3 regions of the Paenibacillus sp. V4I7 genome follow, and region 2 is predicted to be linked to each of the others. Evidence: a T-box and tRNA genes for the amino acid it is inferred to sense, from the RefSeq annotation. Region 2 holds a T-box; the other regions hold tRNA genes.

Region 1 (10,086 bases), 4.5 Mb from region 2:
AGTTTGACTGGGGCGGTCGCCTCCTAAAATGTAACGGAGGCGTTTAAAGGTTCCCTCAGAATGGTTGGAAATCATTCGCAGAGTGCAAAGGCATAAGGGAGCTTGACTGCGAGACCTACAAGTCGAGCAGGGACGAAAGTCGGACTTAGTGATCCGGTGGTACCGAATGGAAGGGCCATCGCTCAACGGATAAAAGCTACCCTGGGGATAACAGGCTTATCTCCCCCAAGAGTCCACATCGACGGGGAGGTTTGGCACCTCGATGTCGGCTCATCGCATCCTGGGGCTGAAGTAGGTCCCAAGGGTTGGGCTGTTCGCCCATTAAAGCGGTACGCGAGCTGGGTTCAGAACGTCGTGAGACAGTTCGGTCCCTATCTGTCGCGGGCGTAGGAAATTTGAGAGGAGCTGTCCTTAGTACGAGAGGACCGGGATGGACGTACCGCTGGTGTACCAGTTGTCTCGCCAGAGGCATCGCTGGGTAGCTATGTACGGAGGGGATAAGCGCTGAAAGCATCTAAGCGCGAAGCCCCCCTCAAGATGAGATTTCCCAGTATGTAAGACCCCTTGTAGACGACGAGGTTGATAGGTTCGAGGTGGAAGTGCAGCAATGCATGCAGCTGACGAATACTAATCGGTCGAGGGCTTAACCAATAAACCTAAAATTCTAACTTTACGCAAGTTTCGTATCTAGTTTTCAAGGCGCAAACCACGCTTTGACTGTTTGGTGATGATGGCGGAGGGGACCCACGCGTTCCCATCTCGAACACGACCGTTAAGCCCTCCAGCGTCGATGGTACTTGAACCGCAGGGTTCTGGGAGAGTAGAACGTTGCCAAGCAGAATACCCCTAGTGGGTATTTTTTTTGCCGCCCTGTACACTGTTTTACACATTAGGGCCCTTAGCTCAGCTGGTTAGAGCGCACCCCTGATAAGGGTGAGGTCGGTGGTTCGAGTCCACTAGGGCCCACCAATTAACTTCATAGTTAGTATCGGGGTCCACGGAAATTTTTTGGGGTAATATAGGGATCTTTGATGAAATCAGTCTCACTAATATGGGGCCATAGCTCAGCTGGGAGAGCGCCTGCCTTGCAAGCAGGAGGTCAGCGGTTCGATCCCGCTTGGCTCCACCATTTTCCCTGATAGCTCAGTTGGTAGAGCACTCGACTGTTAATCGAGTTGTCACAGGTTCGAGTCCTGTTCGGGGAGTCAAACCCCCAAGAAGTGAAGTGATGCTTTGTAGCATATTCCTATTACTTTTTGGGGGCCCCAATAAACACATTCGTGGAGAAGTGTCCGAGCGGCCGAAGGAGCACGATTGGAAATCGTGTAGGCGTCACAAGCGTCTCGAGGGTTCGAATCCCTCCTTCTCCGTTTCTTTAGATAAAGGAAAGACAATATGGCGGCGTAGCTCAGCTGGCTAGAGCGTACGGTTCATACCCGTAAGGTCGGGGGTTCGAGCCCCTCTGCCGCTACTGATAAATTGGAGAGATACCCAAGTGGCTATAAGGGGACCCTCTGCTAAGGGGTTAGACTGCGTAAGTGGTGCGAGGGTTCGAATCCCTCTCTCTCCGTAGGTAAATTTTTTAAGTTTGGCCCGTTGGTCAAGTGGTTAAGACACCTCCCTTTCACGGAGGTAACAGGGGTTCGAGTCCCCTACGGGTCACCAATAATCTTCATATCCCATGGAGGCTTAGCTCAGCTGGGAGAGCATCTGCCTTACAAGCAGAGGGTCGGCGGTTCGATCCCGTCAGCCTCCACCATATTTTAATATCTGGCTAGTCATGTCGCGGGGTGGAGCAGCCCGGTAGCTCGTCGGGCTCATAACCCGAAGGCCGCAGGTTCAAATCCTGCCCCCGCAACCAAACTCTTTACTGAGTGTTGTTTTCATAGTGTGGAGCTGTGGTGTAGTGGCCTAACATGCCTGCCTGTCACGCAGGAGACCGCGGGTTCGAATCCCGTCAGCTCCGCCATTTTTTATGAATGAATATGCCGTTGTAGCTCAACTGGTAGAGCAACTGACTTGTAATCAGTAGGTTGGGGGTTCAAGTCCTCTCGACGGCACCACAATTCCCAAAAAAGTGAAGATAAGCTTTATAGCAACGCTAATACTTTTTTTGGGCTCGGTAAGGCTTTATATGTGGAGGCTTAGTGAAGTGGCTAAACACGGCAGACTGTAAATCTGCTCTCTTCGAGTTCGGTGGTTCGAATCCATCAGCCTCCATCCAATCTACGTTGGGGATTAGCCAAGCGGTAAGGCAACGGACTTTGACTCCGTCATGCCAAGGTTCAAATCCTTGATCCCCAGTTCTTCACTTGAGTCATTAGCTCAGTTGGTAGAGCACCTGACTTTTAATCAGGGTGTCGTAGGTTCGAATCCTACATGACTCACCATATATAGGGATCTTTAGGCGTAGACTAAAGTCTCTCAGATTGCCTTATTTACAACATGCGCGTATGGCGGAATTGGCAGACGCACTAGACTTAGGATCTAGCGGGCGACCGTGGGGGTTCAAGTCCCTCTACGCGCATCAAATCCTCAGCAGTATTCATACTCCTGGAGGTACCCATGCGGAAGTGGCTCAGCGGTAGAGCATCGCCTTGCCAAGGCGAGGGTCGCGGGTTCGATCCCCGTCTTCCGCTCCATTTAATTAAGCGCCCTTAGCTCAGCTGGATAGAGTATTTGACTACGAATCAAAAGGTCGGGAGTTCGAATCTCTCAGGGCGCGCCATTTTTTATTAGAAATACATATTACTTTCGGGACGTAGCTCAGCTTGGTAGAGCACCTGCTTTGGGAGCAGGGGGTCGCATGTTCAAATCGTGTCGTCCCGATAAACACGCGGGCGTAGTTTAATGGTAGAACTTCAGCCTTCCAAGCTGATCGCGCGGGTTCGATTCCCGCCGCCCGCTTCACAGAAAAAGATCACCTTCGGGTGGTCTTTTTCGTTTGTACAGGAACTCTGTGAACTCAAATTTTAATTTGGAGTGCCCCCATCACCGGTGATGTCATAGAACTATGCCTCGATGATAACCTGCATCTGAATTACATTAGCTCCGTATAATTTAATAAATAGAAATGAGGAATCCTCTGCTGTAGCATGTAACCCTTGAGATAAACCTCTTTCATGGTAAATTTAATGGAGAAGTGATACAAGTAATGCATGTGAACCGATGTTCAGGGGTTGTGACGCTTGTCACCGGATCGGAATAGGTTAATTAATTTACATACATAAAGGAGTACAAAACCCATGATGCTAAATAAAAGAAATAAACTAGTTGAAGTGAGCAGAACGCTAGCTAAGGTTGCAATAGGCGAAGTATTTTCCGATGTAGTCATTAAGAATGGAACACTCGTCAATGTGTATTCTGGTGAATTAATTGAGCATATGGATGTTGCTGTTGCTGCTGGGAGAATTGCCTATGTAGGGAATGCAGACCATACCATTGGGGCTCAAACGGTCATTATCGATGCCACAGGGAAGTATATGTCTCCAGGCTTATTAGATGGTCATATGCATGTTGAAAGCACTATGCTTTCCGTTACCGAGTTTGCCAAAGCGGCATTAGCCAAAGGAACAACGGGGATTTTTATGGACCCACATGAAATTGCCAATGTGTTTGGAACAGAAGGTGTAAGGCTGATGCACGAAGAGGGGCAGCAGCTGCCTCTTAAAGTTTTTACGACTTTCCCATCCTGCGTACCAGCGACTAACGGCTTGGAAGATGCAGGTGCAAGCTTAGAAGTAACCGATATTAAAGAGGGATTGCAGTGGGACAACGTGGTCGGACTAGGCGAAGTCATGAATTTTCCTGGTGTCGTTTACGGTGATCCGAAAATGTGCGGGGAGATTGAAGAAACAATCAAGAGTGGTAAAACGGTCACAGGACATTTTCCGAGTGATGATGATCGTATGCTGCAGGCTTATATGGCATCGGGCGTGACATCTGATCATGAAACCGTAACTAGGGAACAAGGTCTTCACAAAGTCCGCATGGGGATGCACCTTATGATTCGTGAAGGTTCGGCCTGGCATGATGTCAAAGAGGTCATTAAGGTGGTAACCGAAGATAAGGTCAACACGGCCAATATTTCGCTCGTCACGGATGATGTAAGTCCGCAAACGTTGGTGGAGAAAGGGCATCTCAATCATGTGGTTTGCCGCGCAATCGAAGAGGGTGTCGACCCTGTAACTGCGATTCAAATGGTAACGATTAATGTGGCCCGTTATTTTAAAATGGAGCAAGATTTGGGCAGTATTACTCCCGGTAAATATGCTGACATTTTATTACTGGATGATTTACAGAAGGTCGAGCCTTCCACGGTCATTACCGACGGTCAAGTTGTTTTTGATAATGGCAAGCTTACGGTTGATTTCCCCGATTTCGTCTATCCCGAACACATCCGTAATTCCATGAACGTTAAGCGCGAGCTTACGGCAGAGGACTTCAAGCTTGTAAGTCGAAGTAATCAGGATAAGACGCAAGTCAATGTCATCCGCATTATTGAAAACAGTGCAAGAACAGAGAAAATGACTGCAGCTCTAGGTGTTGAAGAAGGGATCATCCAACCAGATGTAGAGCAGGATATTATCCGTCTCGCCTGTATCGAGCGACACCGTGGAACGGGTCAAATTTCACTTGGTTTTACGCATGGCTTTCAATTGAAGGCGGGTGCAGTAGCATCTACAGTGGCGCATGACAGTCATAATCTAATTGTTATGGGGATTAATGAACAGGATATGGCTTTGGCTGCTAATGAGCTTGTCAAAATGGGAGGCGGTATGATTGTTGTAGAGAACAGTAAAGTGCTGGCTCAAGTACCGATGACCATCGCAGGCCTCATGTCAGATAAATCATTGCTTGAAGTCGTTAAAGAGGTTGCTGAGCTCGAGAAAGCGTGGAAACAAATTGGCTGTCCGTTGAACGCCCCGTTTATGACATTCTCATTAATTGCCTTACCCGTTATTCCAGAAATTCGGATTTCAAACCGAGGGGTTGTCGATGTAACGCAGTTCAAGCTAATTGAAGTGGAAATTGGTTAAGTGGGACGAAATAAATAGGTCCAAAAGGACGTCCTCCTCTTTTTGGAAGGATGACGTTCGGCGCGGGAGGTTTGGATGGTTTGCGGGAGGCCGGAATCGAGCTCTGCTTCCATCCCGACTGTTATTCCGGCTTCCTCGAGCATAGGCAGATCAAGGGTGGTGGCCACCTCATCACGAATCTGATGTAACAATACTAATTGCTGTTCAAATTCGTCTACACGCTTGGAGAGCACCATGTTCTCTTGCTTTAGCTTTTTTATAAGCTCATATAATAATTTCATGGTGAGCTTCGGTTTATCTGATTGCTCATTTTCTTCGTTAGTACAAGTGGGAGACAGCAGCAACATCAACTCTTCATCACTGATTACCTTGTTTGACACCGTACAGCCTCCTTAAATTAATGAATCTCACTAAGCTGCCCATCCGTAAAAAGATAATCTTTGGAAAGAAGTGAATGCATAATGTTCCGGCTGCAGTCGATGTACTGTGGGTAAACAACTTGGATAGATTCCTCTTCTTGAATGGGATAGGTAATGATTTTATTCTTTTTGATTATATCTATAAAAAGATGAAACATGATGGAGATAATTAACAATCCAGTTACGCATAGCTCTAAGTTTTGAATCATAAATTAGTCCTCCTATGAATCTTTTTTCATAGATTAACGGATTTGAACTAAAATGTCGCTCGAAAACCGTTGTCGTTTTGTAAGCTTTTATGAAGAGTTCACGTTGAATTTAAGGCAGAAATAGGGTAATGATGGTATTTTTAAAAGGTTATTGTTGTTAAATCTCACGAACTTGTCTATCTATGAAAAAAATAAGGATGGAGTGTTCAACATGTACAGTAAAAATAGTCAGATTCAGACCTATCTGGAGCGCATGAGGTTTGAAGGATCGCTCGATGGCAGCGCTAAGACATTGGCGGACCTTCAGGAGTGTCATCTGCACACGGTTCCATACGAAAATTTGGACATTATGAACCGCACAGCTTTATCGTTGGATCCTCAGGATGTATATCAAAAGATTGTCGTACGTGGGCGCGGTGGGTACTGCTTCGAGCTGAACGCTTTATTCGGCTGGCTGCTGCGAGAGCTTGGCTACCCGGTCACAGACTTGGTTGCTCGATTTTGGCGCGACGAGCCGAACATACCACCGAAACGACGTCATCACGTCCTGAAGGTAGAAGCAGAAGGCACGACTTATTTGTGTGATGTCGGAGTAGGCGGAATTGTCCCGCGCAGGCCCATCGCATGGATCGAGGGTCATGAACAGCATCAAGGCGGAGAGTGCTACCGTCTCGAGCGCGATGCCTATTATGGTTGGATGCTATGTGAGCAGAAGAACAAGGAATGGAACCGCATTTACTCGTTTACGGAGGAACCTCAGCTGCCGAAGGATTTCACCTTTGCGACCTTCTGGTGTGAGAACGCCCCGGATTCGATATTTACCAAAAGCCCAATGGTAGCCATGCGTACCCTTGAGGGACGGAATACACTGGCGGGCCGAGAATTTCGCATCTTTACTTCCGCGGGGGTAAGGACTTTCACTCCGCAGACCGAAGAAGCGTATAAAGCGGCCTTGCAAGAACATTTTGGTATTCATCTAGATTAATCATTCATATAGTCAAGTACTTCAATAGTGGGATTTCCATTTATTCAACATCGAAGAGGACCCCGAAAGGGGTCCCTTTTATTTTTCTAACTTGAAGAAATCCGAATATGATTCTAATTACGAAAGGGATAACTTTCTATCTTCACTTTCTAACGCTTTCTGCTGCTCTTTGGTGAACGTACAACTTAGCTTTGGTAGTCCAGTGTGTTTGTTGATGTAGATAGTTCTTGCAACGCCGTGAATGAATTTCATTTGTTTGGTCCATTCTTTTGGGTTGAACATGGACATCAACTCCCTATTTATATATGTCTCCTACAAATTCTCCACGATAGCATTATTGGAAGCGCTTTATTTAATGTTATGTTCAAAGGACATGGTTGATGCATCGATCAAAAGTACTTCAGAACAACGCGAAAAGGAATGCTGAATTAGTGTTCTTTCCATTCGGAGGGCTGTTATTAAAGTCCCGCCTATCATAAAGGACTTTGTAAGAGTTGACGATGCTGGCATGCGCTGACATAGTAAGCGATTACATTTTTAGTAACTTTTCTTGTGAAATGACTGATTTACATAATCTAAATAAAAATAACCATTGAATGTGTCAGTGACATCTAGTAACCTTTCCTTAGATCACTGATCAGGGTCGAACCACAATATCTTACTCGAATGTAAGTTGGTTTATCTATGTACTTGCACAAATAGTGACGGGGAAACATTTTCGGCAAACTCCTTCGATAATCGTATGGAAGCCCTTACATAAAAGACAGCCAAGAGCTTCTGGTTAGGAGTAGTTTTCACAAGAGACAAGTAAACCTAAAAAAGGAATGGTGTTCAGTGATGACAAAGAGAACGCACGGTGGTCCCAAAGCGGTCTTAGCTCTTATTGCGAGTGTAGGTTTACTAGCAGGCTGCTCTTCGGCCAATCAAACAGGTACAACTGGATCGACGAACACGCCGGGTACAAAGGAACCAGCATCATCAACTGCTAAGGCCTCTGGAACCGTGACATTTTGGTACGATAAGACAGGTGTGGCAGGAGAAGCGATTAAGGCTGCTGCTGATGCTTTCCAGGCAGCGCATCCCGAAATTAAATTGAATGCTGTATATGTGGCTGATTTGACAGTCGGCGGAGGACAAAAGCTGATGTCCGCTGTCGCTGGGGGAACTGCCCCGGATGCGGTATTCTTCGATCGCTTCCAGATTGCCTCATGGGCCCAGCAGGAGGCTTTGATCGATATTTCGGACAGGGTCAAGAAAGATGCCATCGATCCGAAAAAGTTTTATCCAGCTGCATGGAATGAGGTTGTGTACAAGGATAAAGTATACGGGCTTCCGGTTTCTACGGATGGGCGGGCCTTGTTCTATAACAAGGATCATTTCAAGGAAGTTGGACTTGACCCTGAGAAGCCGCCTAAGACGATCAAAGAGCTGGAAGAATATGCGGCCAAGCTGACCGTGAAGGAAGGAAACATCTATAAGCGGATCGGTCTTATACCGTGGTCTAATCAAGGCAATTTCTATACGTGGGGATGGGCGTTCGGCGGCAATTTCTATAACACGAGCACCGGTAAAGTAACACCTAATGATCCTAAGAACGTTGAGGCACTGCAATGGCTGCAGGATTATGCCAACAAATATAATATCAGTGACATGAAATCATTAGCGAGCTCGACTCAGATCAATCCATTTGCGGCCGGCAAGGTAAGCATGGAAATCGGAAACAACTTGCTGGCAGCAACCGTTAAAGCAGCTAATACGAATGTGAACTTCGGTGTTGCGCAGCTGCCGACACCGACCGGAGATCAGACGGTTACATGGTCGGGTGGTTTCAGTCTCGTCATTCCCAAGGGTGCCAAAAATCAGGATGGCGCATGGGAGCTCCTGAAGTTCTTTACAGGTGATGAGGCACAAGAAAAATTGACAAAATCCTACCTGTCAGTCGTTCATTCAGTAAACCAAAAAGTGTTTGCGAATGATCCTATCAATACTAAAATTCTCGGATTTCTAGGAACGGCACACTGGCGTCCAGTAATTTCGCAAGGGCAGCTGCTTTGGAACGAGATGGCTAGCGCCTTGGATATGGCCTCGAACAATAAAGGCAAACCGAAGGAACTGCTCGACAGTGTGGCAGACAAGGTGAATGCTGCTCTGGCTAGTGACCAAAAAAGCAAATGAGGTGCAGTAAAAGATGATGGATTCAAACTTGGTCCGAGCTACTGGACAGGAGCCTTCCGGTCCTAGACATCAAGAAGCCCGGAAGAAATCTTTCGTCCGAGCTTTCAGTAAAAACGCGCCTGGCTGGCTATTCGTCACCCCTTGGATAGTGGGTCTGCTGCTCTTTTATTTGTACCCACTTGTCAGTTCCATCTATCTCAGTTTTACCTCTTACAGCATTCTGAAGGCCGGACAATTTGTCGGCCTTCAGAATTACCAAAGCTTGATGCAGGACAAAGTGTTTTGGAGCTCTATTTACAATACCGTGTATTACGCTCTTGTCTTCGTTCCGCTTAGTATAGTCCTAAGTATATGGCTGGCGCTGCTGTTGAACACGAGAGTAAAGGGAATCGCGATCTACCGTACGGTCTTTTATCTGCCGACTCTTGTTCCCTTGGTTGCTAAGGCAGTCCTCTGGATGTGGCTGCTGAACCCTCAGGCGGGGCTGGTCAATCAATTATTGTCCAGATTGGGCATTGATGGTCCCCCATGGTTGGGCAATGAGGCCTGGGCTAAGCCCACCCTCGTTATGATATCTTTATGGGCCGTTGGACAGACGGTCGTCATCTTCCTTGCTGGATTGCAGGGTATATCGCAGGAATATTATGATGCTGCTTCGGTTGACGGTGCTAGATGGTATCAGAAATTTGGGCTGGTCACCTTACCGCTGCTAACGCCAGTCATCTTCTACAACTTGGTAATGGGTATTATTAGTTCCATTCAAGTGTTCTCCTTACCTTATACGCTTACGGGCGGGAGTGGCTCACCAGCTGGGTCGATGATGTTTTATGTCATGTATTTGTACCAGAATGCTTTTCTGTATCTGAAAATGGGCTATGCATCGGCTATGGCATGGATTCTTTTTATCGTGATTGCTTTGCTAACGGTCGTGATTTTCATCTCATCTAAAAAATGGGTTCATTATCAAGGGGACTAGAGGGGGCTTGTACGTGAAAAATCATAGAAATGCAGCTGCGCGCAACCTCCTTACCCAATTGGTTCTAATCGCGCTGGCATTGAGTTTTGCAGCCCCACTGCTGTGGATGATCTCGACATCATTGAAGGACAACTCCCAATTATACATGGATCCTCCACGTTGGATTCCTAGTCCGGTGCACTGGAGAAATTATCTCGATGCATTTACGAGAATTTCTTTTCCGAGAATGTTTAGCAATACACTGATTGTTACCGTATTCAGTACACTGGGCATGCTTATCGTT
Region 2 (10,086 bases):
ATGATGGTTACGCTGACCGCTGTTCCAATATTCCGTGCAAAGAGCTGAAGCGAGGTGGAAATCCCCTTCTGGTTCGCTTCTACAAGCTGCTGTGAACCGATTGTAGTAATGGTGAAAATTATTCCATAAGCAAGACCAAGCGCCGTTAGTGCGGTAAACGTGTACCAGAATGGAGTACCTTCGTGTATGAAATAAAATAAGGCTGCTGTAATAACGAGTATCATATTACCTATAACTAAAAGCCGTTTATATCCATAGCGAAGCACCCAATTTCCACCAGGCACAGCAACGGCCATCCACCCAATGGATGTACTCAGAAGAGCAATACCACTGACAAACAACGAGTAGCCTTGATTTTGCAAGAAGAGAGGAATGAAGCTAGAAGTCCCAAAGAGAGCCGCGCAGCTGAGAAAGGAGCTTGCAATCATTATGGCCACCGGACGATTGCGAAGTAGGTTTAACGGAACAATTGGCGCAGGATGTCTTTTCTCATAAAAAAAGAAAGCAATCATAAATATCCCCCCTAGCGCACCATAGATGTAGCTATAATGCTCAACTGCTGTTGTAAGCAGCAATAAGGATATTCCACAGGCAAACAAAATAGCTCCGCCATAATCGACCACTGCTTTCTTCGGTTGATACACTTCCTTATACGGCTGCAAGGCAAGAAGTGCAATGATACATACCGGTATATTGACGAAAAAAATCCACCGCCAGCTCAGGTAGGTAACGAAGAACGTGCCCAGTAGAGGCGCTAAAATCGCAGATAACCCCCACATCCCGGTAAAATACGCTTGAACTTTACCTCGCTGCTCCACTGGATAAATATCTCCCGCAATGATGGCAGGAAAAGGCATCATCACCCCTGCACCAATCCCTTGAATGGCTCTGAACAGGATCAGCTGCAGCATGCTCTGAGATAAACCGCAAAGAACAGATCCGAAAAGAAACAGAAGTATACCTGCTGCAAAGATACGTTTCCGCCCAAATAGGTCAGAAAGTCTGCCTGCTAGTGGAGCTAGTACAGTAGAAAGGACCATATAAGAGGTAAATGCCCATGCATACAGGTCATTGCCACCAATTTCTTTCACTATAATCGGCATGGTGGTATTCGCAATCGTGGTATCGATAGACGACACTAATACCGCCAAAACAATACTCACCATAACCGTTGTTCGATTTCTCATGGATGTCCCCTCCCTACATGCTGATTTTTTCACATCCATATATTGTAACTGATTCCAGAATGGATGAATAGCATGCTCAGCGCATGATGAAGTCAAATAATAAGCAAGTTAAAAAATTTCCTTTACATAATGCTTTTCTCTGTAATAAAATTAATCCAATATGGTTAGTGGGTAATTAGATTGGGGACATGACAACATGACTTTAACAGTTTTATTTATGGGTGTATTGGTTGGTTTTATGGTCGGATTGACTGGTGTAGGCGGAGCTTCGCTGCTCACCCCTATTTTGATCCTGATTGGTATTCATCCTTCAATTGCCGTGGGAACAGACCTTCTTTATAATTCGATTACAAAGCTTTTTGGCACGATTCAGCATTGGCGGCAGAAAACGATTGATTTCAAGCTGGTTAAAATGTTAGCTATGGGTAGTATTCCAGGTGTAATCGCAGCCGTTATTGTTTTGAAATTATTCAATTCGTTCTTTCATAATCAGGAGATCATTATTAAGCATGCCCTTGGTTATGTCTTGATTCTAGTAGCGATTGCAACCTTGTTTAAGGTTTTCTTCGGCCACAAGATCAAAGAAAATCGCTGGCAGCTCAAATCTTTGGAGGAGAAACGAGGACTAACCATCACAATTGGTGCTGTACTGGGTTTCGTTGTCGGGCTTACATCCATTGGATCTGGCTCCCTGTATGCCATTGCGATGCTTTACTTTTTCCGTATGATCCCTGCTCAGCTCGTAGGAACAGACATCGCTCACGCTTTCTTCCTTGCGACAACAGCAGGTATTCTGCACGCAAGTATGGGGAATGTGAATTATACACTCGTCCTCAATCTTCTCATCGGTTCCATTCCCGGCGTCATTATCGGCAGCATGCTATCCACCAAGGCACCGACCAATATTCTGCGCACAATTATTGCAAGTCTGATATTAATTAGCGGCATTAAATTAATAGGATGAAGCGCAGCTGAGGCTCTGTTTTTATTTTCCATTGAACCGGTCATCCATACAAAGAAGCATCCGAGTAAGCTTAATCGGATGCTTCTTGTTGTACTCATATCCTGTCGTTTTGTGCGGTTCCCCGGGAAATATCCGCTCCTAGCAGCATTGACCGCACTAGTTGAACCCTCTGCTTCTGTCCTCATAACCAGAATAGGCTGCAGAACTTTTCACTCCCATCTACCCAAGGTTTACATATAATCGTTTAATTAGTATATCACAGCCATAATTCAACGTGGCATTTACCCATTTTTCGTTGGAAATAGGCTTCTAACCTACACCAGGATGCCGACCTTAGTCATACTTTGTGATGAATACCTTATGTGATGATAAAGGAGCTACTGCATATGCAGCGACTAATGTGTAAAGGGAAGATCCACCGTGCGACGGTAACGGAAGCCGATTTGGATTACGTGGGAAGCATTACCATAGACGGTTTATTGATGCGCAAAGCGAATATTTTACCCTATGAAATGGTTCAAGTCACAAGCCTGCGAAACGCCACCAGGTGGAAAACATATGCGATACCTGCGCCGGAAGGCTGCGGCAAGATCGGTTTGAATGGTCCCCCTGCCCATCTTTTTGCTCCAGGCGATCTCGTAATTATTCTTAGTATGGGACTTATGAATGAAACAGAAATTAACAACCTCAAACCTCAAGTGGTTTTCGTTGATGAACGCAATCAACTGCTCCGGGTTGAAGAACATGATCTAGTTATTCTCAAGCAAGAAGCGAAATTCAATGAATAAACTAAACACAAGCAAATGGACCAAATATAAGCTGCTGCGGAAATCGTCTAAACTTCATGTGAATCTTCCAGAAACAGCCTGGCTGAGAGAGAGCTCTTTCTGGCGCATGATAAAAAAATACGGTGAGGTCATCATTAAACCGACTGGGAGCTATGGGGGCAATGGTGTCATTCGGATCAAAAAGATGGATTCTTCCACATATGAGGTGCAGGATGGCGCTACAAAGAAAAATTTTACAGAGCATACCCAATTAAACGCCTATATCAAAAAGAAAGCGGGCAAGAATAACATCATTCAGGAGCGAATTCCGCTTGCCACGGTGAATGACCGGCCCTTTGATCTCAGAGTCATGGTGCAGCGCCGCCTAAATTCGCCTTGGGAAGTGACCGGTAAACTAGCCAAAGTGGCCGGAAAGGGCTTTATCGTAACGAATATTCGTATGAGCAGCGGCAAGGTTGTATCGGTGGAGCATGCGCTCAAAAATTCGGTGCTCAAAACGATGCCGGCTGCCGACCTCCTCTCACAGCTCGATAAAGTTGCTTTGCAAGCCGCTCAGAAATTAGGTCCTTTCTATCCTTGGGTGCGTACGATGGGGATTGATATGGCTTTTGACAAAGAGGGAAATGTTTGGATTATTGAGGTTAATTTTGCTCCTATGCTTGAGCTATTTTTGAAACTGAAGGATAAGTCGATATTCCACAAGATAAAGTCATTTCACAAAAGCAAACCAAATAAATGAATCGGAGAAATAAGTTCGAAAATAAAATAAATCAAAAGACACAAGCCGTTTCCTTCTTCTCCTCTTGGTAATAGTCTAAATAAGAGTTTGCAATAGCAAAACTCAAATTAAAACTACGATAGTTTTCCTATTGAAAACTTTGAGGAGGCCCGGAGATGAACCGATTGGGGCTTTATTGCTCACGATGTTCTGCAAGGCTCCCTTTTCGCTATCAAGAAATGAAATGCGACTGCGGTGGCACTTTATTGGTCGATTACGACTTGGAGCACATAGCTAGAACGTTAACGAAGGAAGCATTACAAACACGCTACCCATCGATGTGGAGATATAAAGAATTGCTTCCAGTGAGTAACCCTGATTGTATCGTCACCTTAGGCGAAGGCTGGACGCCACTCTTGCGCATGCAGGAATGGGAGCAGAAGCTGCCTATTAAACGGTTATGGATCAAGAGAGAAGAGCAGAACCCTACGGGGAGCTTTAAGTCGAGGGGCTTCTCCGTCGCTGTTTCCTTGCTCAAGGAAGCAGGAGCGACGAAAGCGGCCGTTCCATCCAATGGAAATGCCGCGGGCGCATTAGCCGCTTATGCAGGGCGTGCAGGGATCGAGGCATCTGTCTTTATCCCCATGGATTGCCCGCCATTAATCGTGGACGAATGTCCGTTATATGGAGCTGCCACCTTCCTCGTCGACGGCTTCATTCATGATGCAGCAGCAATCATTGAAGCGGGTAAACAAGATCAAGGCTGGGTTAACGTCGGCACATTGAAGGAGCCCGGACGTGTAGAAGGCAAGAAAACAATGGGACTTGAGCTCGCCGAACAACTTGGTTGGACGTTCCCCGACGTTATCATCTATCCAACCGGCGGCGGCTCCGGTATTATTGGCATGTGGAAAGCTTACCAGGAGCTCAAAGCACTCCGCTGGATTGACGGTCCCATGCCAAGATTCGTCTGCGTGCAGGAAGAGGGATGCCAGCCAATTGTAGATGGCATAGCCTGCAGCCAAGCTAAAAGTGCCCAAGCTGCCGGAGTAGAAGCTAGTCCGACAGGTATGCGCGTACCGAATCCGCCAGACTTGGCGTTCATCCTGTCGATTGTGGAACAAAGCGGCGGCACAGCCATCGCTCTCTCCAAGAGCCAAATTGCCGAAGCCACGCATACCTTGGGCTCATTGGGCATCTCCTCCTCCCCCGAAGGCTCGGCAACTTGGGCAGGTCTGCTCGCCCTCTGCGATAGCGGATGGCTGCGTCCGAGCGATTCCGTTGTGCTTTTTAACACGTCGCACGCGATGAAATATGTGAAGTTTGGTTCCATCTCTGCACTTCCTATTATTAGAAGCTATGAGGATTATCGCCGTTTGTAGATAGGTAACTATTCCGCTATAAGCTCCCTAAAATCAAACTAAACAGCCAGGAGGAAGCCCTCCTGGCTGTTTAGTTCTAAATTTTATTGACCTAAATTATTTTCTTCATACAACCGATACATCGCTTGAATTAAAGGCTCTGCCGGGTCACGATTCAATAAATATAACGTCATTAAATATTGCAGCGGAAGCGCACACGTATTATTGCCGTCTTCAACAGCTACGAATCCAGCCTCTAGGACTGGACCATGCTCCTCATGAAGCTCCAAGTCCACATAGATCTTTTGATCAGGGAATTCTTCTCGCACGGTAGCCGCACAATAAGGAACAATGTGTTTATCCAGCAGTTCTTTGGCTTCATCTTCCGATTGTGGAGGATTCGGCAGCGGATGATTTTCCGGGCTTCTCAGCAAGTCTACGAAGAAGGACGATAACCACAGCCCCGCATTCGGATTCGTTTGGAAGTTTCTCATAATTTCATTTAAGAAAAATCCGCATGATGTGGACTTTTCATCATTTTTAAGTGTGAAAGCAAACATTGGACCATAAGTCGGATTATTGCCGATTTGTCCATCTACTTCATATTCGGGAAATTGTTCTTTCATTACTTCTTGAATGTGCTGAAACCAAGTCATAATGATCTGAGCCTGTTCGCGTTCTTGATCTTGTTCGTTATCTACTGGAGCTTGTGTGTCGATATCTTTTTCTGTCATTGTGGTTAAAGCCTCCTGAATCATTCAAATTGGCACGAATATCCCTATTGTACCGCATTTGATCAAGATCAGAAAGCTTATGTTGCATTTTTAAGGACGAATGCGAACAACGCCGACTTCCGAGGTATGCGCAAGAGTGACAGTGTCTCGGCGAGTGCATAGGGTAAATGCGATCGCTTTTCCGGTTACAATCGTTTTGGCGTCGGCATACCAAGTACTTCCAGTACCTGATGCATGGTCTGTTTATACGCTTGCGTGATCCAAAGGCGATGGGCAATGCGTTCTTCACTACCTTTTAAAACCGGACAAACACTGTAGAAATGGTTAAAAAGCGAAGCTAGCTCAAAAGCATAATGACAGAGTATGCTCGGCGCCAATTGCTTAGTGGCCGTTTCCAGTGTTTCGGGCCAATAGGCAGCGTGCCTCAATAGGTGGTATTCCTGTTCTTCCAAAAGATTCCCATCGAACTTTGCTTCCATCCTTTGCAGTCGAGTATCTTTCTTCGCTTTGTCCAAAATACTGTTTGCTCTTGTGTAGGCATAAAGCAAGTAGACGCCCGTGTTCCCGGTAATTTCCGTCGCATGTTCCAAGTCAAAAATAACTTCCGTTTGCAGCTGATATTTCAACAAATAATAACGGATCGCAGCCGCAGCTATTGATCTGCTGGAAATCCCCGCTTTTCTTGTACGTTTAGCGTCAATGACTCTCTCCATGTGATCTAACAGGTCCGCGACTTTAATTCCAATCCCTTGGCGCCCAGACATCGCATAGGAGCTTTTGCCATCCGAAATATCAATACCTAGTCCTGCTGCAGTTTCCGGGCTTAAGGAAACAACCCCATAGCTCACGTGCTTAAGCTGACTCGCCTGCTGCTCATAGCCCAGTACTTCTAGAGCTAGCTTAACCATCTCTTGCGGGTATTGCTGACGATAATCAATGACATTAATGACGACATCTGCTTGCCCTATCGATTTCTTTCTGCCCTGGGAAGCTGTGGACCATAGTCCATCCTCCCATTTTTTATATACAAAATCATTCGACAGCACACCGAATTTCCATAGATGATAGGCTATATCCTTCGCTGTATACGTTAATATACCATTGGAACGAACGAGCACTTTATCCCCTTGATAATCCGTGCTTTCTCCAGCTGCAACAACCCCTTCTTCTAGATTCTTCAGTACCCAGCAGCCTGCTAATTTCCCATCCGTCACCTTATGAAACATATCCGTTTGGCTCAACAACTCGAAGGTTGTATCCCAAAATCCCGCTCTCACAATACTGCTTTCCCAAACCAGCACATCGTAGTGAATGCCGAATTGCTTCATTTCATCCAACTGCTCGCGAACGATCCTTTCCGCCACCAAAGCACCCATCCATGCAAGATTAGAATGCCCGCTCTCTAGCGCATGAAGAACTGTAGAACGCTGCTCTACAAGCTCCGGCTGCACTTTGTAAGCCTGATTCACCTTCGCGTAGGTCTCCCAACAAAAATCGCCAAATCGATGAAAAGTCTCTTCTGTTTGTGTATGAAGAATGCCCACCACGGTATCCGCTAATTGATTCCCCAGATCATCGATATAGTTATGCACCTCCACCTGATAGCCTGCTTGCGAGAGCATGCGTGACAACGAATCACCGATACATGAATTTCTCAAATGGCCAACATGAGCAGCTTTATTGGGGTTGATTGACGTATGCTCGATCAAAACTTTTGTTTTGTTTCTTTGGTCAACAAGCCCTTTGGCAGCACCATAATGACCAGAAGACCAGGTGTCCCAATTAACATAAAAGTTCAGAAACCCTGGCGGCACCGCAGCCACTTTGGCGAATAAGCTTTGAACACACCCGCTCTTTTCTATGCGCTGTTGAAGCTCTTGCGCGATTTGCAAAGGAGCTTTACGAACTATTTTTGCTAAAAGCATAGCTACATTCGTGCTGTAATCCCCGTGCTCAGGATGAGCGGGGTGCTCCGTCAAGATTTTCAGAGTCGCAGGCTGTTCAATTCCGTACTCTTGAAATAAAACATCTACATGAAGCTTGATTTCATTCGTTAGAAGCTGTTGAATCATGGAATATTCCTCCTAATAGGTTAGTGCGTAACTGCGAATGTTTTGGCAGGAAAATGCAAAAAAGCCCCCGTCTCTACAATAAGAGACGAGAGCTGTTCATTCCCGCGGTACCACTCTAAGTGTTAAACCACTGGTTTAACCACTCCAACGATAACGGCTTATGCCGAATCTCCCTACATCGTACTATCGGAAGACCATTTCCCAGGCCCGCTTCACTCTTGACATTCGTACCGGTTCCCACCTTCTCCGGCTCGCTGCGACTGTCCGACAAGAATTACTGTCCTGTTCACCAATGTTGCTTATGAAATTAAGAATTTACTGAATATTACAGCAATAATAATGTGTTGTCAAGATCCAACTAATTTCATCATCATAATGCCAATGAATGCTAAAGCTAAGCCGGATTGCTCCATTTTTGAGAATTTGTCCCTCAGAACAAACCGTGTATACAATAAGACTATCAATACATTAAGTGCAACGACCGCGGAAACTAACCCTGTTTTCCCCTGATCGAACGCATGAATAATAAAGACCATACCAATGACATTTGTAATCCCGATGACCATTCCAATCAGGAAAGTTCTACGTTCGGTCCAACTGGCTGGTGCAGCTTCTTTTCCTTTATCCTTTGACCTGTCCTTCAACCACCATAATCCGAAACAGCATGTCCCAGTCACAAACATAAAAAATAGCGTTGGAAACAACGGCGCAGAAACGATGGTTGTCCATTTGCTAGACAAATCATTCCCCGCAAAAAGAAACAAAGCAAGCACTCCCCATCCGGCTCCTTGCAGATTCTTTAATGTGATATCATTCGAGTAACGGACGAATAAGATACCTACAACGATCACAATGAAGGCAAAGAATTGCCATAAATTGAGTCGTTCATCCCAAAGTAGAAATGCGACGAAGACCACAACGACCGATGGTAATCCGGTGAGGATGGCAACTAATGAGGCTTTGCCAACCGCAAAGCCTTTAAACATACTGGCATTGGCTCCAAAGGAGAACAATCCCATTTGAACACCAATCAGAGCAGACACCGTCCACTCTTGCTGGGTAATAAGGGCGCAGCAAATGCTGACGAGCGCCCCCATAAAAAATGTGCCGCAGAGCAGCACATTCCGATTCAGCGATTGTTGACTGGTCCAATGATATAGAATACCACGCAGCCCGAAACTGACAGCTGCAAGTACTGAAAATATAAGCCACATGAGAACAGGGTACCCCTTTCTTTTAAGCAAAGATCGGGTAATTTTACCACAATAATCTTTATTGGACAACACTTGGTTGTAACAATAATCGAACAAGGATCGCATCGCCGCCAGCAGAAACTTTTACTTCAGCAAATTTGGCATCCCGTTCATAAATACGACCTGTTCCTTCCGGAATGAAATAAGTCTCAATGCCGAACTCCATACCTTCATAACCGTTTTTCTTTCCATTCAAGCGAACCTCTCCCGGAGCTAATGTTTCCCCTTTGGTATACACGCGGCGGTATTCGTAAACACCTGTCGCCAGGTTCGGAGCGAGAACGACTGTCATTTTCCCCTTAGAATTTGCATCATCATTTTTATCTGCAAATAGAGGCGGCTCAGATATCGTATAGCGTAAACGCACATAATCACCCTGAATAAGAGAACGTGGATCAAGCGGTTCAAGCTGCAGCTTAATCAGCTGTCCGTGAGCGAGCAGCCACTCACTTTTACCAATTTGTAAGGACATTGCCATGACTTGCAGCAGAACAAGAAGTGCAATAATCCAGCGATTCATCGCATAAGTAGAAGTAACATCTGGTTGTTCACTTGCTTCCAAGCGATGTCTTTTTTCATACCAAACCGTAAAGGCAAGGATCAGAATCCCGATAATGGCGAAGCTAATCGATTTATGCAGAAGCTTCCAGGCCAGATAGTAATATTTGTATACCAGGAAAGCAATCCAGAAGCCCATTGACCAAGTATAAATCCATTTGATATTCAGTTGTCTACTAATGACCAAAGCGAGAACAACGACGATAAAGAACAGCACATTTGCTATATAATACCAAGATGACTCCGCTATAAAGGTTAAGGCGAATAAAGTTAACAGAAATGAAGGAAAACTGCTGTAAAGAATAGGCTGTCTGACTCCCGCATTTGCTATAACCTGACCAAAGGCAAACATAAGGAATAATAAGCTGGTAAGCACTGTAAGGACTATAATGCCGCTATCGATCCAATTGATTAGTACGAACGCAGCAATTATGACGGCAGCAAGAAAGAA
Region 3 (10,086 bases), 5.8 Mb from region 2:
AGCCTTTGAAGCCTGAGCGCCAGCTTGGGTGGAGGCATCGTTGGGATACCACCCTGATCGTATCGGAGTTCTAACCTGGTACCGTGATCCGGTATGGGGACAGTGTCAGGTGGGCAGTTTGACTGGGGCGGTCGCCTCCTAAAATGTAACGGAGGCGTTTAAAGGTTCCCTCAGAATGGTTGGAAATCATTCGCAGAGTGCAAAGGCATAAGGGAGCTTGACTGCGAGACCTACAAGTCGAGCAGGGACGAAAGTCGGACTTAGTGATCCGGTGGTACCGAATGGAAGGGCCATCGCTCAACGGATAAAAGCTACCCTGGGGATAACAGGCTTATCTCCCCCAAGAGTCCACATCGACGGGGAGGTTTGGCACCTCGATGTCGGCTCATCGCATCCTGGGGCTGAAGTAGGTCCCAAGGGTTGGGCTGTTCGCCCATTAAAGCGGTACGCGAGCTGGGTTCAGAACGTCGTGAGACAGTTCGGTCCCTATCTGTCGCGGGCGTAGGAAATTTGAGAGGAGCTGTCCTTAGTACGAGAGGACCGGGATGGACGTACCGCTGGTGTACCAGTTGTCTCGCCAGAGGCATCGCTGGGTAGCTATGTACGGAGGGGATAAGCGCTGAAAGCATCTAAGCGCGAAGCCCCCCTCAAGATGAGATTTCCCAGTATGTAAGACCCCTTGTAGACGACGAGGTTGATAGGTTCGAGGTGGAAGTGCAGCAATGCATGCAGCTGACGAATACTAATCGGTCGAGGGCTTAACCAAAATTCCTAAGTAATCTTACTTTACGCAAGTTTCGTATCTAGTTTTCAAGGCGCAAACACGCTTTGACTGTTTGGTGATGATGGCGGAGGGGACCCACGCGTTCCCATCTCGAACACGACCGTTAAGCCCTCCAGCGTCGATGGTACTTGAACCGCAGGGTTCTGGGAGAGTAGAACGTTGCCAAGCAGTTTTCCCTGATAGCTCAGTTGGTAGAGCACTCGACTGTTAATCGAGTTGTCACAGGTTCGAGTCCTGTTCGGGGAGCCAATGCTTCCATAGCTCAGTCGGTAGAGTGCATCCATGGTAAGGATGAGGTCACCGGTTCGATTCCGGTTGGAAGCTCCAGTTAATTTTATGATTAAGGCCCGTTGGTCAAGTGGTTAAGACACCTCCCTTTCACGGAGGTAACAGGGGTTCGAGTCCCCTACGGGTCACCAATAATCTTCATATCCCATGGAGGCTTAGCTCAGCTGGGAGAGCATCTGCCTTACAAGCAGAGGGTCGGCGGTTCGATCCCGTCAGCCTCCACCATTAACTTCATACGCCGTTGTAGCTCAACTGGTAGAGCAACTGACTTGTAATCAGTAGGTTGGGGGTTCAAGTCCTCTCGACGGCATGTTCTGATGGGGATTAGCCAAGCGGTAAGGCAACGGACTTTGACTCCGTCATGCCAAGGTTCAAATCCTTGATCCCCAGTTCTTCACTTGAGTCATTAGCTCAGTTGGTAGAGCACCTGACTTTTAATCAGGGTGTCGTAGGTTCGAATCCTACATGACTCACTTGCCTTATTTACAGCATGCGCGTATGGCGGAATTGGCAGACGCACTAGACTTAGGATCTAGCGGGTGACCGTGGGGGTTCAAGTCCCTCTACGCGCATCAAATCCTCAGCAGTATTTATACTCCTGAGGTACCCATGCGGAAGTGGCTCAGCGGTAGAGCATCGCCTTGCCAAGGCGAGGGTCGCGGGTTCGATCCCCGTCTTCCGCTCCATTTAATTAAGCGCCCTTAGCTCAGCTGGATAGAGTATTTGACTACGAATCAAAAGGTCGGGAGTTCGAATCTCTCAGGGCGCGCCATCTTTCATATGTTATTACCTTATCGGGACGTAGCTCAGCTTGGTAGAGCACCTGCTTTGGGAGCAGGGGGTCGCATGTTCAAATCGTGTCGTCCCGATAGACACGCGGGCGTAGTTTAATGGTAGAACTTCAGCCTTCCAAGCTGATCGCGCGGGTTCGATTCCCGCCGCCCGCTTTCAGAAAAAAAGATCACCTTCGGGTGGTCTTTTTTCATTTGAAGTGGAATATAAAGAACTCATCGAATTGGAATGAGGAGAACTAACAGGGGCTCGTTCTGTGAATTTGTATAGGTTGCAAATGACGTAATACATAAATTACCACGCTCTAGCGTGGCTTTTTTTTATTTTAATACTATGTGCCGAGGGCGGATTGTGGTAAAATATTCTGAAATGAGTTTTTATAGCATCTGGCTTTTGTAGAGAGAAGCATTAATGCAACATAGTGAATAGATGAGGTGGAGAGTTATGTTAGAGAATGATATTGTCCTTCAGAAGCAAGCAACGAATAACCTGCTGCGCAGGGACGTACGCTTCTTGGGCCACATACTAGGTGAAGTTCTGGTTCATCAAGGCGGGAATGATCTGCTTGATGTTGTCGAGAGAATTCGTGAGATGAGTAAGTCTTTAAGAGCACACTATGTAATTGAGATATATGATGAATTCAAGAAAACGATCTCTTCCTTGGATCCGGAAATTCGTCATCAAGTGATTCGCGCATTCGCTATTTACTTCCAACTTGTTAATATTGCTGAGCAGAACCACCGGATCCGTCGTAAAAGAGATTACGAGCGTTCCTCCGGTGAATCCGTGCAGCCAGGTTCCATAGAGAGTATTGTGCAAGAGTTAAAGAACAATCATATTCCTTATGCAGAGGTTCAAGAAATTCTGAAAGCTATCTCTTTGGAACTAGTAATGACAGCACATCCGACAGAAGCTATGCGTAGAGCTGTGCTTGATATTAATCTGCGCATTTCCGAAGATATGATGAAACTCGATAACCCTATGCTGACTTATCGCGAGCGTGAGCAATTGCGTGAGAAGCTTCTTGGAGAGGTTCTTAATCTTTGGCAGACGGACGAGCTTCGTGATCGGAAACCAACGGTTATTGATGAAGTTCGTAATGGTATGTATTATTTTGACGAAACTTTATTTGATGTACTTCCAGAGATCTATCATGAGCTTGAGCGTTGTTTAAATAAATATTACCCACAAGACTCATGGCACGTGCCGTCATTCTTAAAATTCGGCTCATGGATTGGTGGAGACCGTGACGGTAACCCATCGGTCAGAGCGAATGTAACTTGGGAAACACTAGGTTTGCATCGTCAACTGGCTTTGCAGAAGTATGAAGAAGTTCTCAAAGAAACACTTGAGCATATGAGCTTTAGTAAAAGCATTGTGAACGTTAGTGACGATCTAATTGAATCTATTCAATGTGACCGTGAGGCTATGGGAAATATACAGGACGTTTGGCGTAATGAGAAGGAACCATATCGCATTAAGACGACTTATATGATTGAGAAGGTTCATAACACTGGCAATCCGAATGTTCCTACAAGCCAGAAATACAACAATCCCGAAGAGTTTATTAGTGATTTGAAAATCATCGAGGTTAGCTTGAGGATGCATTTTGCTGACTATGTAGCTGATAAATATATTAAAAAGCTTATTCGTCAGGTTGAGCTGTTCGGCTTCCACTTGGCTGCACTGGATATCAGACAGCACAGTAAAGAACATGAGAACGCGATGACTGAGGTTTTGGCGAAAATGGGCATCACGAGTGATTACAGTAAGCTATCGGAAGAGGAGAAAATCAGTCTCTTAACGGATGTACTGAATGATCCAAGACCAATTACATCTACGTATTTAGATTACTCTGAAAGCACACAAGAGTGTATAGATGTTTATCGTACTGTGGGCAAAGCACAGAAGGAATTCGGTCGCAACTGTATTAATAGTTATCTCATCAGTATGACGCAAGGAGCAAGTGACCTCTTGGAGGTTGTAGTCTTTGCGAAAGAGGCTGGATTATATCGCAAAGAGAGCGATGGCAGCGTGACAAGTACGCTTCAGTCAGTACCTCTTTTTGAGACGATTGATGACCTGCATGCGGCTCCTGGCATTATGAGCACGTTGTTAGCGATCCCTGCTTACAAAGCTAGCCTTGACCCTGTGACACAGCTTCATGAGATTATGCTGGGTTACTCAGACAGTAATAAGGACGGCGGAGTGATTACAGCGAACTGGGAGCTTCGTATGGCGCTCCAGGATATTACGGAAGCTGCTAAACAATATGGCGTGAAACTGAAGTTTTTCCATGGCCGTGGCGGAGCACTTGGTCGTGGCGGTATGCCGCTTAACCGCAGCATTCTGGCTCAGCCGGTTGAAACGCTTGGTGGCGGCATTAAGATTACGGAGCAAGGCGAAGTATTATCCTCCCGTTATTCCTTGCAAGGTATTGCTTACCGCAGCTTGGAGCAAGCAACTTTTGCCTTAATTACGGCATCCAAATTATCCCGTTCTCCGCAAAGAAATCCACTGGAAGACAAGTGGGAGAACATTATGCGTGGTATTTCGGAACAAGCTCAGACGAAGTATCAGGATCTCATTTTCCGAGACGAAGACTTCTTGACGTTCTTCAAAGAATCCACACCGCTTCCAGAGATTGGCGAGCTGAATATCGGTTCACGACCATCCAAACGTAAAAACAGCGATAAATTCGAAGATTTGCGTGCGATTCCTTGGGTATTCTCTTGGACCCAAACTAGGTATTTGCTTCCGGCTTGGTACGCGGCAGGTTCGGGTCTCCAAAGCTTTTATCAAGGAAAAGCGGCGAACTTAGAAACTTTGAAAGAAATGTATGAGAATTGGTCGTTCTTCCAGACGATGATTGATAATTTGCAAATGGCTCTTGCCAAAGCAGACCTTCAAATTGCGAAGGAATACGGCAACCTGGTCAAAGAATCTGCAATAGCAGAGCGTATCTTCAATCTCATTAGGGAAGAATATGAACTGACTTCGTCTATTATTTTACAAATTACGGGTCAGCAAGAGATTTTGGATAATGTTCCTGTTATTCAGGAGTCCATTCGTCTGCGTAATCCCTATGTAGATCCGTTGAGCTATATGCAGGTAGAACTGCTTACTGAACTTCGTGCATTACGTGAGAATAACGAGGATGATGCTATCCTGCTTCGTGAAGTGCTGCTTACGATTAACGGAATAGCCGCTGGGCTTAGAAATACGGGCTGATAAAACTTAGAGCGTAAAAGTAAGATACAGGATGATAAAGTCGGGGGCCACGTATAACGTAGGCAGCTCGACTTTTCCTGTCCTTATACATATTGCCCATAGACGGGGGTTGTACATCAACATGGGGCGATGGTTAGCAATGGTCCTTGTCATTATTGGGGCGTCAAGCTATGGCTTGCTTTCCTCTTTTATCAAGATGGCATATGATCAAGGATTTACAGAAGGGCAAATTACACCGGCACAAATGACTATGGGTACTTTGTTTGTATGGATGTTGATTCTTTTTCACAAAAAATCGTGGGTCAATCCCTTTAAGGGTCCTTGGATTAAGCTTGGTTTGATAGGTATTTTTGGATTGGCTTTAACGACGGTCTTTTTCAATATTGCTTTAAAAGAGTTGAATGCTTCTTTATCAATTATTCTTCTGTTTCAGTTCACTTGGATGACAATTGCCATGGATTGTATTGTGAAACGAAGGCTTCCAAAAAAGGCAGAAAGCATAGCGATTGTCTTAATTTTGGTGGGTACATTACTCGCCGTAAATGTGTTTGAGACGAACTGGGAACAATTTAGTTTCCTGGGAATTTTGTATGGATTGTTGTCGGCTTTGACGTACAGCATATTCCTCTTTTTTACTGGACAAGTGATTAGTGCCCTGCCTCCTCTTATGAATTCGGCTATTATGCTTACCGCGGCGATGCCTGTGATGTATATCCTGTATCCTCCGACGGTCTTTGTACATGAGAATGGAAGTACGCTGCTGTTATGGGGACTTTTGTTGGGCTTCTTGGGGCAGGTTGTACCTACGGTATCATTTAATATAGGAATTCCGCGAATCGGTAGTACTCTTTCCGCTATGCTTGGATCGGTTGAACTGCCAGTGGCCGTTATTGCTGCTCATCTACTTATAGGAGAGCCGGTAAATGGGTTACAATGGTTAGGGATGGGACTGATCATAGGAGGCATAATTATTTCTGAAAACAAATCATAATTTCTACGTATGTATAGCAGAGAGACTTTAATCCTACGATTAAAGGTCCCTATATTAAGATTCGAATTGTCGAGAAGCCGGAGGAAATAGAATTGAACTTTGTAGAAGCACGTCTGGCTAAGCTGGCCAGGAATGGGGATCGGAATGCTTTTGCAGAGCTTGTGGAGCTCTATAAGGACAAGATCTTTCATTTGGCTTACCGTATGCTGAATAATAAGCAAGAAGCCGAGGATGCTGTGCAGGAGACGTTCTTGCGGGTATATACCAATCTGCACCGATACGATGAGAATCAGAAGTTTTCGACTTGGATTTTCCGTATAGGGACGAATCTGTGTATCGATAAGCTGCGTCGAAGAAAGAACACTTACTCGCTTGATGCGGAGATGCCAGATGGAGAGGGCAATGATTATTATGCCATGCTCCCAAGTCATGAGGATACACCTGAGAAGCAAGTGATTGTCTCCGAAACACAGGAACAGATACGCCAGGCTATTGAAACGTTACCTGAAAAATATAAATCCGTTGTGATTCTGAGATATCTGCACGATATGTCTTTGCAGGAGATAAGCGACGTACTTGATATGCCAGTTACAACGATCAAAACACGTGTACACCGTGGGCGGGAGTACTTGCGTAAAAGGTTAGAGCAGGAGGATCAAGTTGGCTACACAAATCCTGTTCATATGTGAAACATATTTGGAATTCAAACGTATGGTATACCACAACATGCAAAAGTCTAAGAAAGGGGTGGCTGAATCATGAATTGTAAAGAAGCCCTCCCGCTCATACATGAATATCTCGACGGTGATTTGCAAGGATCCGATTCTCAGCGATTGAAGGAGCATTTGATATCCTGCCAAGCATGTCATGCGCTCTTCAGACAATTGGAGAAAACGGATGCGATGGTTAGAATGCTGCCTCCCGTTAGAGTATCTGAAACGTTAACTGCACAAATCATGAGCGGACTGCCTCCAGTGAAGAAGCGCAATTCCTGGATGGACTTCATTCGCAAGCATCCTGCTGTATCGGTAGCTGTTGTTTTCGCTACTGTCATGTTCGGAAGCTTCATGTCCATGTGGAATGATGATACGAATTTGATGGTGAAGGGAAGTAACCTTCAGGACGTTGTGATTGAGGGTAATACAGTTACTGTACCGCAAGGGCATACGGTAAAAGGTGATCTTGTTGTTCAGCGGGGGAAACTGAAAGTTGAAGGCGAAGTAACAGGAAACTTAATCGTTATTGATGGTTCTCTCAATCTAGCGTCAACCGCGCATATCTCTGGGCACGTCACGCAAGTCGATGAAGCATTGGGCTGGGTTTGGTATAAATTAGGCGAGTTCGTGGGAATGCTCTCGCATTAGCTTGAAACGTCTTCCAAATGGCTTTCTGCCAGAGGAGGACTTTTTTTGTCTTCCTATACGAATAAAATGAACCAAACTCGATTTGATAACGTCTTGTGAAGAGAGAAAAATAGAAGTATATCTGGGTTTATGTTATGATTCTATTATAGAGAGATCATTGTGTTCAGTCGCTGGGGGAGAATAATAAATGGACTTACTCACGAGCATCTCGGCTAAGGATATCGTTGATATTCTGATCGTTAGCTATGTGATTTATAAACTAATCCTGTTGGTGCGAGGGACAAGGGCTATTCAACTTATGAAGGGTATCCTTGTTGTCGTCATTACATGGGTATTTAGTATTTGGTTTCAGCTCAGTACGCTGCAATGGATGATGAACCAGACCTTTACGTTCGGGGTTCTTGGGGTCATTATTATTTTTCAACCGGAGCTAAGGCGGGCATTGGAGCAGTTGGGCCGGGGGAAACTATTCAGCCGATCTTCTACGGAAGAAGATCAAGATGTTAATAAGCGGATTAGTGAAGTGATACGTGCTGCGAATTATTTGGCCAAAAGAAAGATAGGGGCCTTGATTGTTTTCGAGAAAGAGACTGGTCTAACTGATTATGTCGAGTCCGGTATTGCGATAGAGAGTAAGATCAGCGCGGAGCTGTTGATTAATATTTTCATACCGAATACGCCGCTTCACGATGGCGCTGTAATCATTCGACAAGGCCAATTAATGGCTGCTGGTTGTTATTTACCCTTGTCTGAGAATCCCTTTATCAGTAAAGAGCTTGGTACACGGCATCGTGCGGCCATTGGGATGAGTGAGGTTTCAGATGGGATGTGTATCATTGTTTCGGAAGAGACCGGGCAAATCTCGCTCACAATAAATGGTCATATCGTACGGGACATTAAAGAGGAATCTTTGATTGCCAAATTGTTCGAAGAACTGAAGCCGAAGGCGAAAACAAATGAGAAGAACCCTTTCTTGAAATGGAGGGGGCGTTCGAATGGATAAATGGTTACGCAATACGAATGTGGTGCGGATTGTTGCGCTTGTTATCGGTATTTTGCTATGGGTTGTTGTTCACATGGAAGAAACCAATCTATCCGGAAATTCTCCTCTTCGCGAGCGGGAGGAAACCATAAATAATGTAGCTATTACGACAAAATATGATGAAACTCATTACCACATTTCGTCCATGACTCCTGCCAACGTACAGGTTATTGTGAAAGGGAAGGAATCATCGGTTAAGAAAGTGACGACCAGCAATTCCTATCAAATTGAACTCGATTTGACGCAAGTGGGCAAGGGAGATCATCAAGTTACGCTTAAACCAGTTGGTTTTCCTTCAGACGTGGAAGTTCAAATTGTTCCTAGAACCGTGCATGTGATTATCGAAGAGCTGCAGATGAAAGAAGTGCCAGTCGTCATTAATGTCAAAGGAACACCGGCAGCTGGTCTAAAAGCTGGACAACCGATTATAAAGCCAGCCAAGGTGTATATTACAGCGCAGACTAGCAAGCTAGAGCAGATCGAGAATGTTCGCGGCGAGGTTTCGGTAGATAAGGCCCAGGCAGCAATTACGAAGCAAGTGAGACTGCAAGCTTTTGATAAAGATGGCAAAGAAGTCATACTAAATATCAATCCTTCTGTGGTCGATGTAGAAGTGCCAATCACGAGCCCGTTCCAAACCATACCACTGCAGATGAAGATTAGTGGAGAGCCGCCGAAAGGATTCGCGATAGCGATGGTTACCCAAAATCCGGACAAGGTAACCGTCTACGGTACACAAGATGTTGTAGATCGCCTAGAGTTTTATCAGGGTCCGCAGCTGAGTGTTCAGGATCTCAAGGAAACAAAGGAGTTTGCACTGGACATTCCCTTGAGGAATAAAGTAACTCAACTGGATCCTGCCAAAGTTACAGTTCGCGTGGAAATTGTTCCTTCCATTACGAAGGCTTTGGAAAATGTACCGATCACGATTATTGGTCAAAATGAAAGCTATGATACCAAAGTTACACTGCCGGAGACGGCTCAGCTAAACATTACGGTAGAGGGCGCTCCTGCACTTATTGATCAAATGAAAGTGCAGGATGTACAGGCGATCCTGGATGTTAGTAATTTGCCGCCAGGCAAGCATGAGCTGAAGGTGACATTAAATCTGCCTACCTATGTGAAGCTCGGTATGCCGCAAGAAGTCAAGGCAACTGTAGAAATCAGCGAGAAAGCACCTAAAGTAACAAATCCATAATGGGTTATAGAAAAAGAGGAGAATATAAACATGGGGAAATATTTTGGTACAGATGGTGTGCGAGGAGTCGCTAATGGCGAACTGACACCAGAATTAGCTTATAAAGTAGGCCGCTGTGGCGGATACGTATTAACGAGACAGGCTAAGCATCCGAAGGTCGTTATCGGGAGAGATACACGGATCTCGGGTCCAATGTTGGAAGCTTCACTCGTAGCAGGTTTGCTATCGATTGGCGTTGAGGTTATTCGCATCGGCGTCGTCAGCACACCGGCGGTAGCTTATTTAACGAAAAAGCTTGGAGCAGATGCAGGCGTTATGATTTCGGCTTCGCATAATCCGGTTGAGGATAACGGGATTAAGTTTTTTGGGGGCGACGGCTTCAAACTGCTAGACGAG

The links. The T-box of region 2 lies ahead of QFZ80_RS09455 (arginine--tRNA ligase). A T-box ahead of a tRNA ligase gene usually reads a tRNA of that ligase, here a tRNA-Arg.
Region 1: it encodes a tRNA-Arg, which carries the amino acid that the T-box ahead of QFZ80_RS09455 (arginine--tRNA ligase) is inferred to sense. The anticodon was not compared.
Region 3: it encodes a tRNA-Arg, which carries the amino acid that the T-box ahead of QFZ80_RS09455 (arginine--tRNA ligase) is inferred to sense. The anticodon was not compared.

The regions. Positions count from the first base shown of each region.
Region 1 covers NZ_JAUSZD010000002.1:6,337,794-6,347,879, reverse strand. Annotated here, with positions in the region: rRNA gene QFZ80_RS29820 (23S ribosomal RNA) at 1-651, shown strand, start outside; rRNA gene rrf (5S ribosomal RNA) at 721-837, shown strand; tRNA gene QFZ80_RS29810 (tRNA-Ile) at 893-969, shown strand; tRNA gene QFZ80_RS29805 (tRNA-Ala) at 1,054-1,129, shown strand; tRNA gene QFZ80_RS29800 (tRNA-Asn) at 1,133-1,205, shown strand; tRNA gene QFZ80_RS29795 (tRNA-Ser) at 1,283-1,370, shown strand; tRNA gene QFZ80_RS29790 (tRNA-Met) at 1,398-1,471, shown strand; tRNA gene QFZ80_RS29785 (tRNA-Ser) at 1,482-1,570, shown strand; tRNA gene QFZ80_RS29780 (tRNA-Glu) at 1,591-1,665, shown strand; tRNA gene QFZ80_RS29775 (tRNA-Val) at 1,684-1,759, shown strand; tRNA gene QFZ80_RS29770 (tRNA-Met) at 1,785-1,861, shown strand; tRNA gene QFZ80_RS29765 (tRNA-Asp) at 1,893-1,969, shown strand; tRNA gene QFZ80_RS29760 (tRNA-Thr) at 1,988-2,063, shown strand; tRNA gene QFZ80_RS29755 (tRNA-Tyr) at 2,139-2,220, shown strand; tRNA gene QFZ80_RS29750 (tRNA-Gln) at 2,233-2,304, shown strand; tRNA gene QFZ80_RS29745 (tRNA-Lys) at 2,315-2,390, shown strand; tRNA gene QFZ80_RS29740 (tRNA-Leu) at 2,448-2,527, shown strand; tRNA gene QFZ80_RS29735 (tRNA-Gly) at 2,568-2,642, shown strand; tRNA gene QFZ80_RS29730 (tRNA-Arg) at 2,652-2,728, shown strand; tRNA gene QFZ80_RS29725 (tRNA-Pro) at 2,756-2,829, shown strand; tRNA gene QFZ80_RS29720 (tRNA-Gly) at 2,837-2,907, shown strand; gene ade (adenine deaminase) at 3,246-5,039, shown strand; gene QFZ80_RS29710 (hypothetical protein) at 5,036-5,419, opposite strand; gene QFZ80_RS29705 (hypothetical protein) at 5,437-5,667, opposite strand; gene QFZ80_RS29700 (arylamine N-acetyltransferase family protein) at 5,879-6,652, shown strand; gene QFZ80_RS29695 (hypothetical protein) at 6,770-6,934, opposite strand; gene QFZ80_RS29690 (ABC transporter substrate-binding protein) at 7,490-8,827, shown strand; gene QFZ80_RS29685 (carbohydrate ABC transporter permease) at 8,841-9,803, shown strand; gene QFZ80_RS29680 (carbohydrate ABC transporter permease) at 9,817-10,086, shown strand, end outside.
Region 2 covers NZ_JAUSZD010000002.1:1,848,152-1,858,237, reverse strand. Annotated here, with positions in the region: gene QFZ80_RS09485 (MFS transporter) at 1-1,187, opposite strand, end outside; gene QFZ80_RS09480 (sulfite exporter TauE/SafE family protein) at 1,384-2,151, shown strand; gene panD (aspartate 1-decarboxylase) at 2,538-2,939, shown strand; gene QFZ80_RS09470 (YheC/YheD family protein) at 2,932-3,678, shown strand; gene QFZ80_RS09465 (threonine synthase) at 3,834-5,039, shown strand; gene QFZ80_RS09460 (hypothetical protein) at 5,123-5,752, opposite strand; gene QFZ80_RS09455 (arginine--tRNA ligase) at 5,938-7,824, opposite strand; T-box leader at 7,903-8,123, opposite strand; gene QFZ80_RS09450 (EamA family transporter) at 8,172-9,038, opposite strand; gene QFZ80_RS09445 (GDYXXLXY domain-containing protein) at 9,097-10,086, opposite strand, start outside.
Region 3 covers NZ_JAUSZD010000002.1:7,664,551-7,674,636, forward strand. Annotated here, with positions in the region: rRNA gene QFZ80_RS35940 (23S ribosomal RNA) at 1-766, shown strand, start outside; rRNA gene rrf (5S ribosomal RNA) at 836-952, shown strand; tRNA gene QFZ80_RS35950 (tRNA-Asn) at 958-1,033, shown strand; tRNA gene QFZ80_RS35955 (tRNA-Thr) at 1,036-1,111, shown strand; tRNA gene QFZ80_RS35960 (tRNA-Glu) at 1,129-1,203, shown strand; tRNA gene QFZ80_RS35965 (tRNA-Val) at 1,222-1,297, shown strand; tRNA gene QFZ80_RS35970 (tRNA-Thr) at 1,310-1,382, shown strand; tRNA gene QFZ80_RS35975 (tRNA-Gln) at 1,391-1,462, shown strand; tRNA gene QFZ80_RS35980 (tRNA-Lys) at 1,473-1,545, shown strand; tRNA gene QFZ80_RS35985 (tRNA-Leu) at 1,565-1,644, shown strand; tRNA gene QFZ80_RS35990 (tRNA-Gly) at 1,684-1,758, shown strand; tRNA gene QFZ80_RS35995 (tRNA-Arg) at 1,768-1,844, shown strand; tRNA gene QFZ80_RS36000 (tRNA-Pro) at 1,868-1,941, shown strand; tRNA gene QFZ80_RS36005 (tRNA-Gly) at 1,949-2,019, shown strand; gene ppc (phosphoenolpyruvate carboxylase) at 2,309-5,095, shown strand; gene QFZ80_RS36015 (DMT family transporter) at 5,217-6,086, shown strand; gene sigW (RNA polymerase sigma factor SigW) at 6,179-6,775, shown strand; gene QFZ80_RS36025 (zf-HC2 domain-containing protein) at 6,845-7,450, shown strand; gene cdaA (diadenylate cyclase CdaA) at 7,638-8,453, shown strand; gene QFZ80_RS36035 (CdaR family protein) at 8,446-9,690, shown strand; gene glmM (phosphoglucosamine mutase) at 9,721-10,086, shown strand, end outside.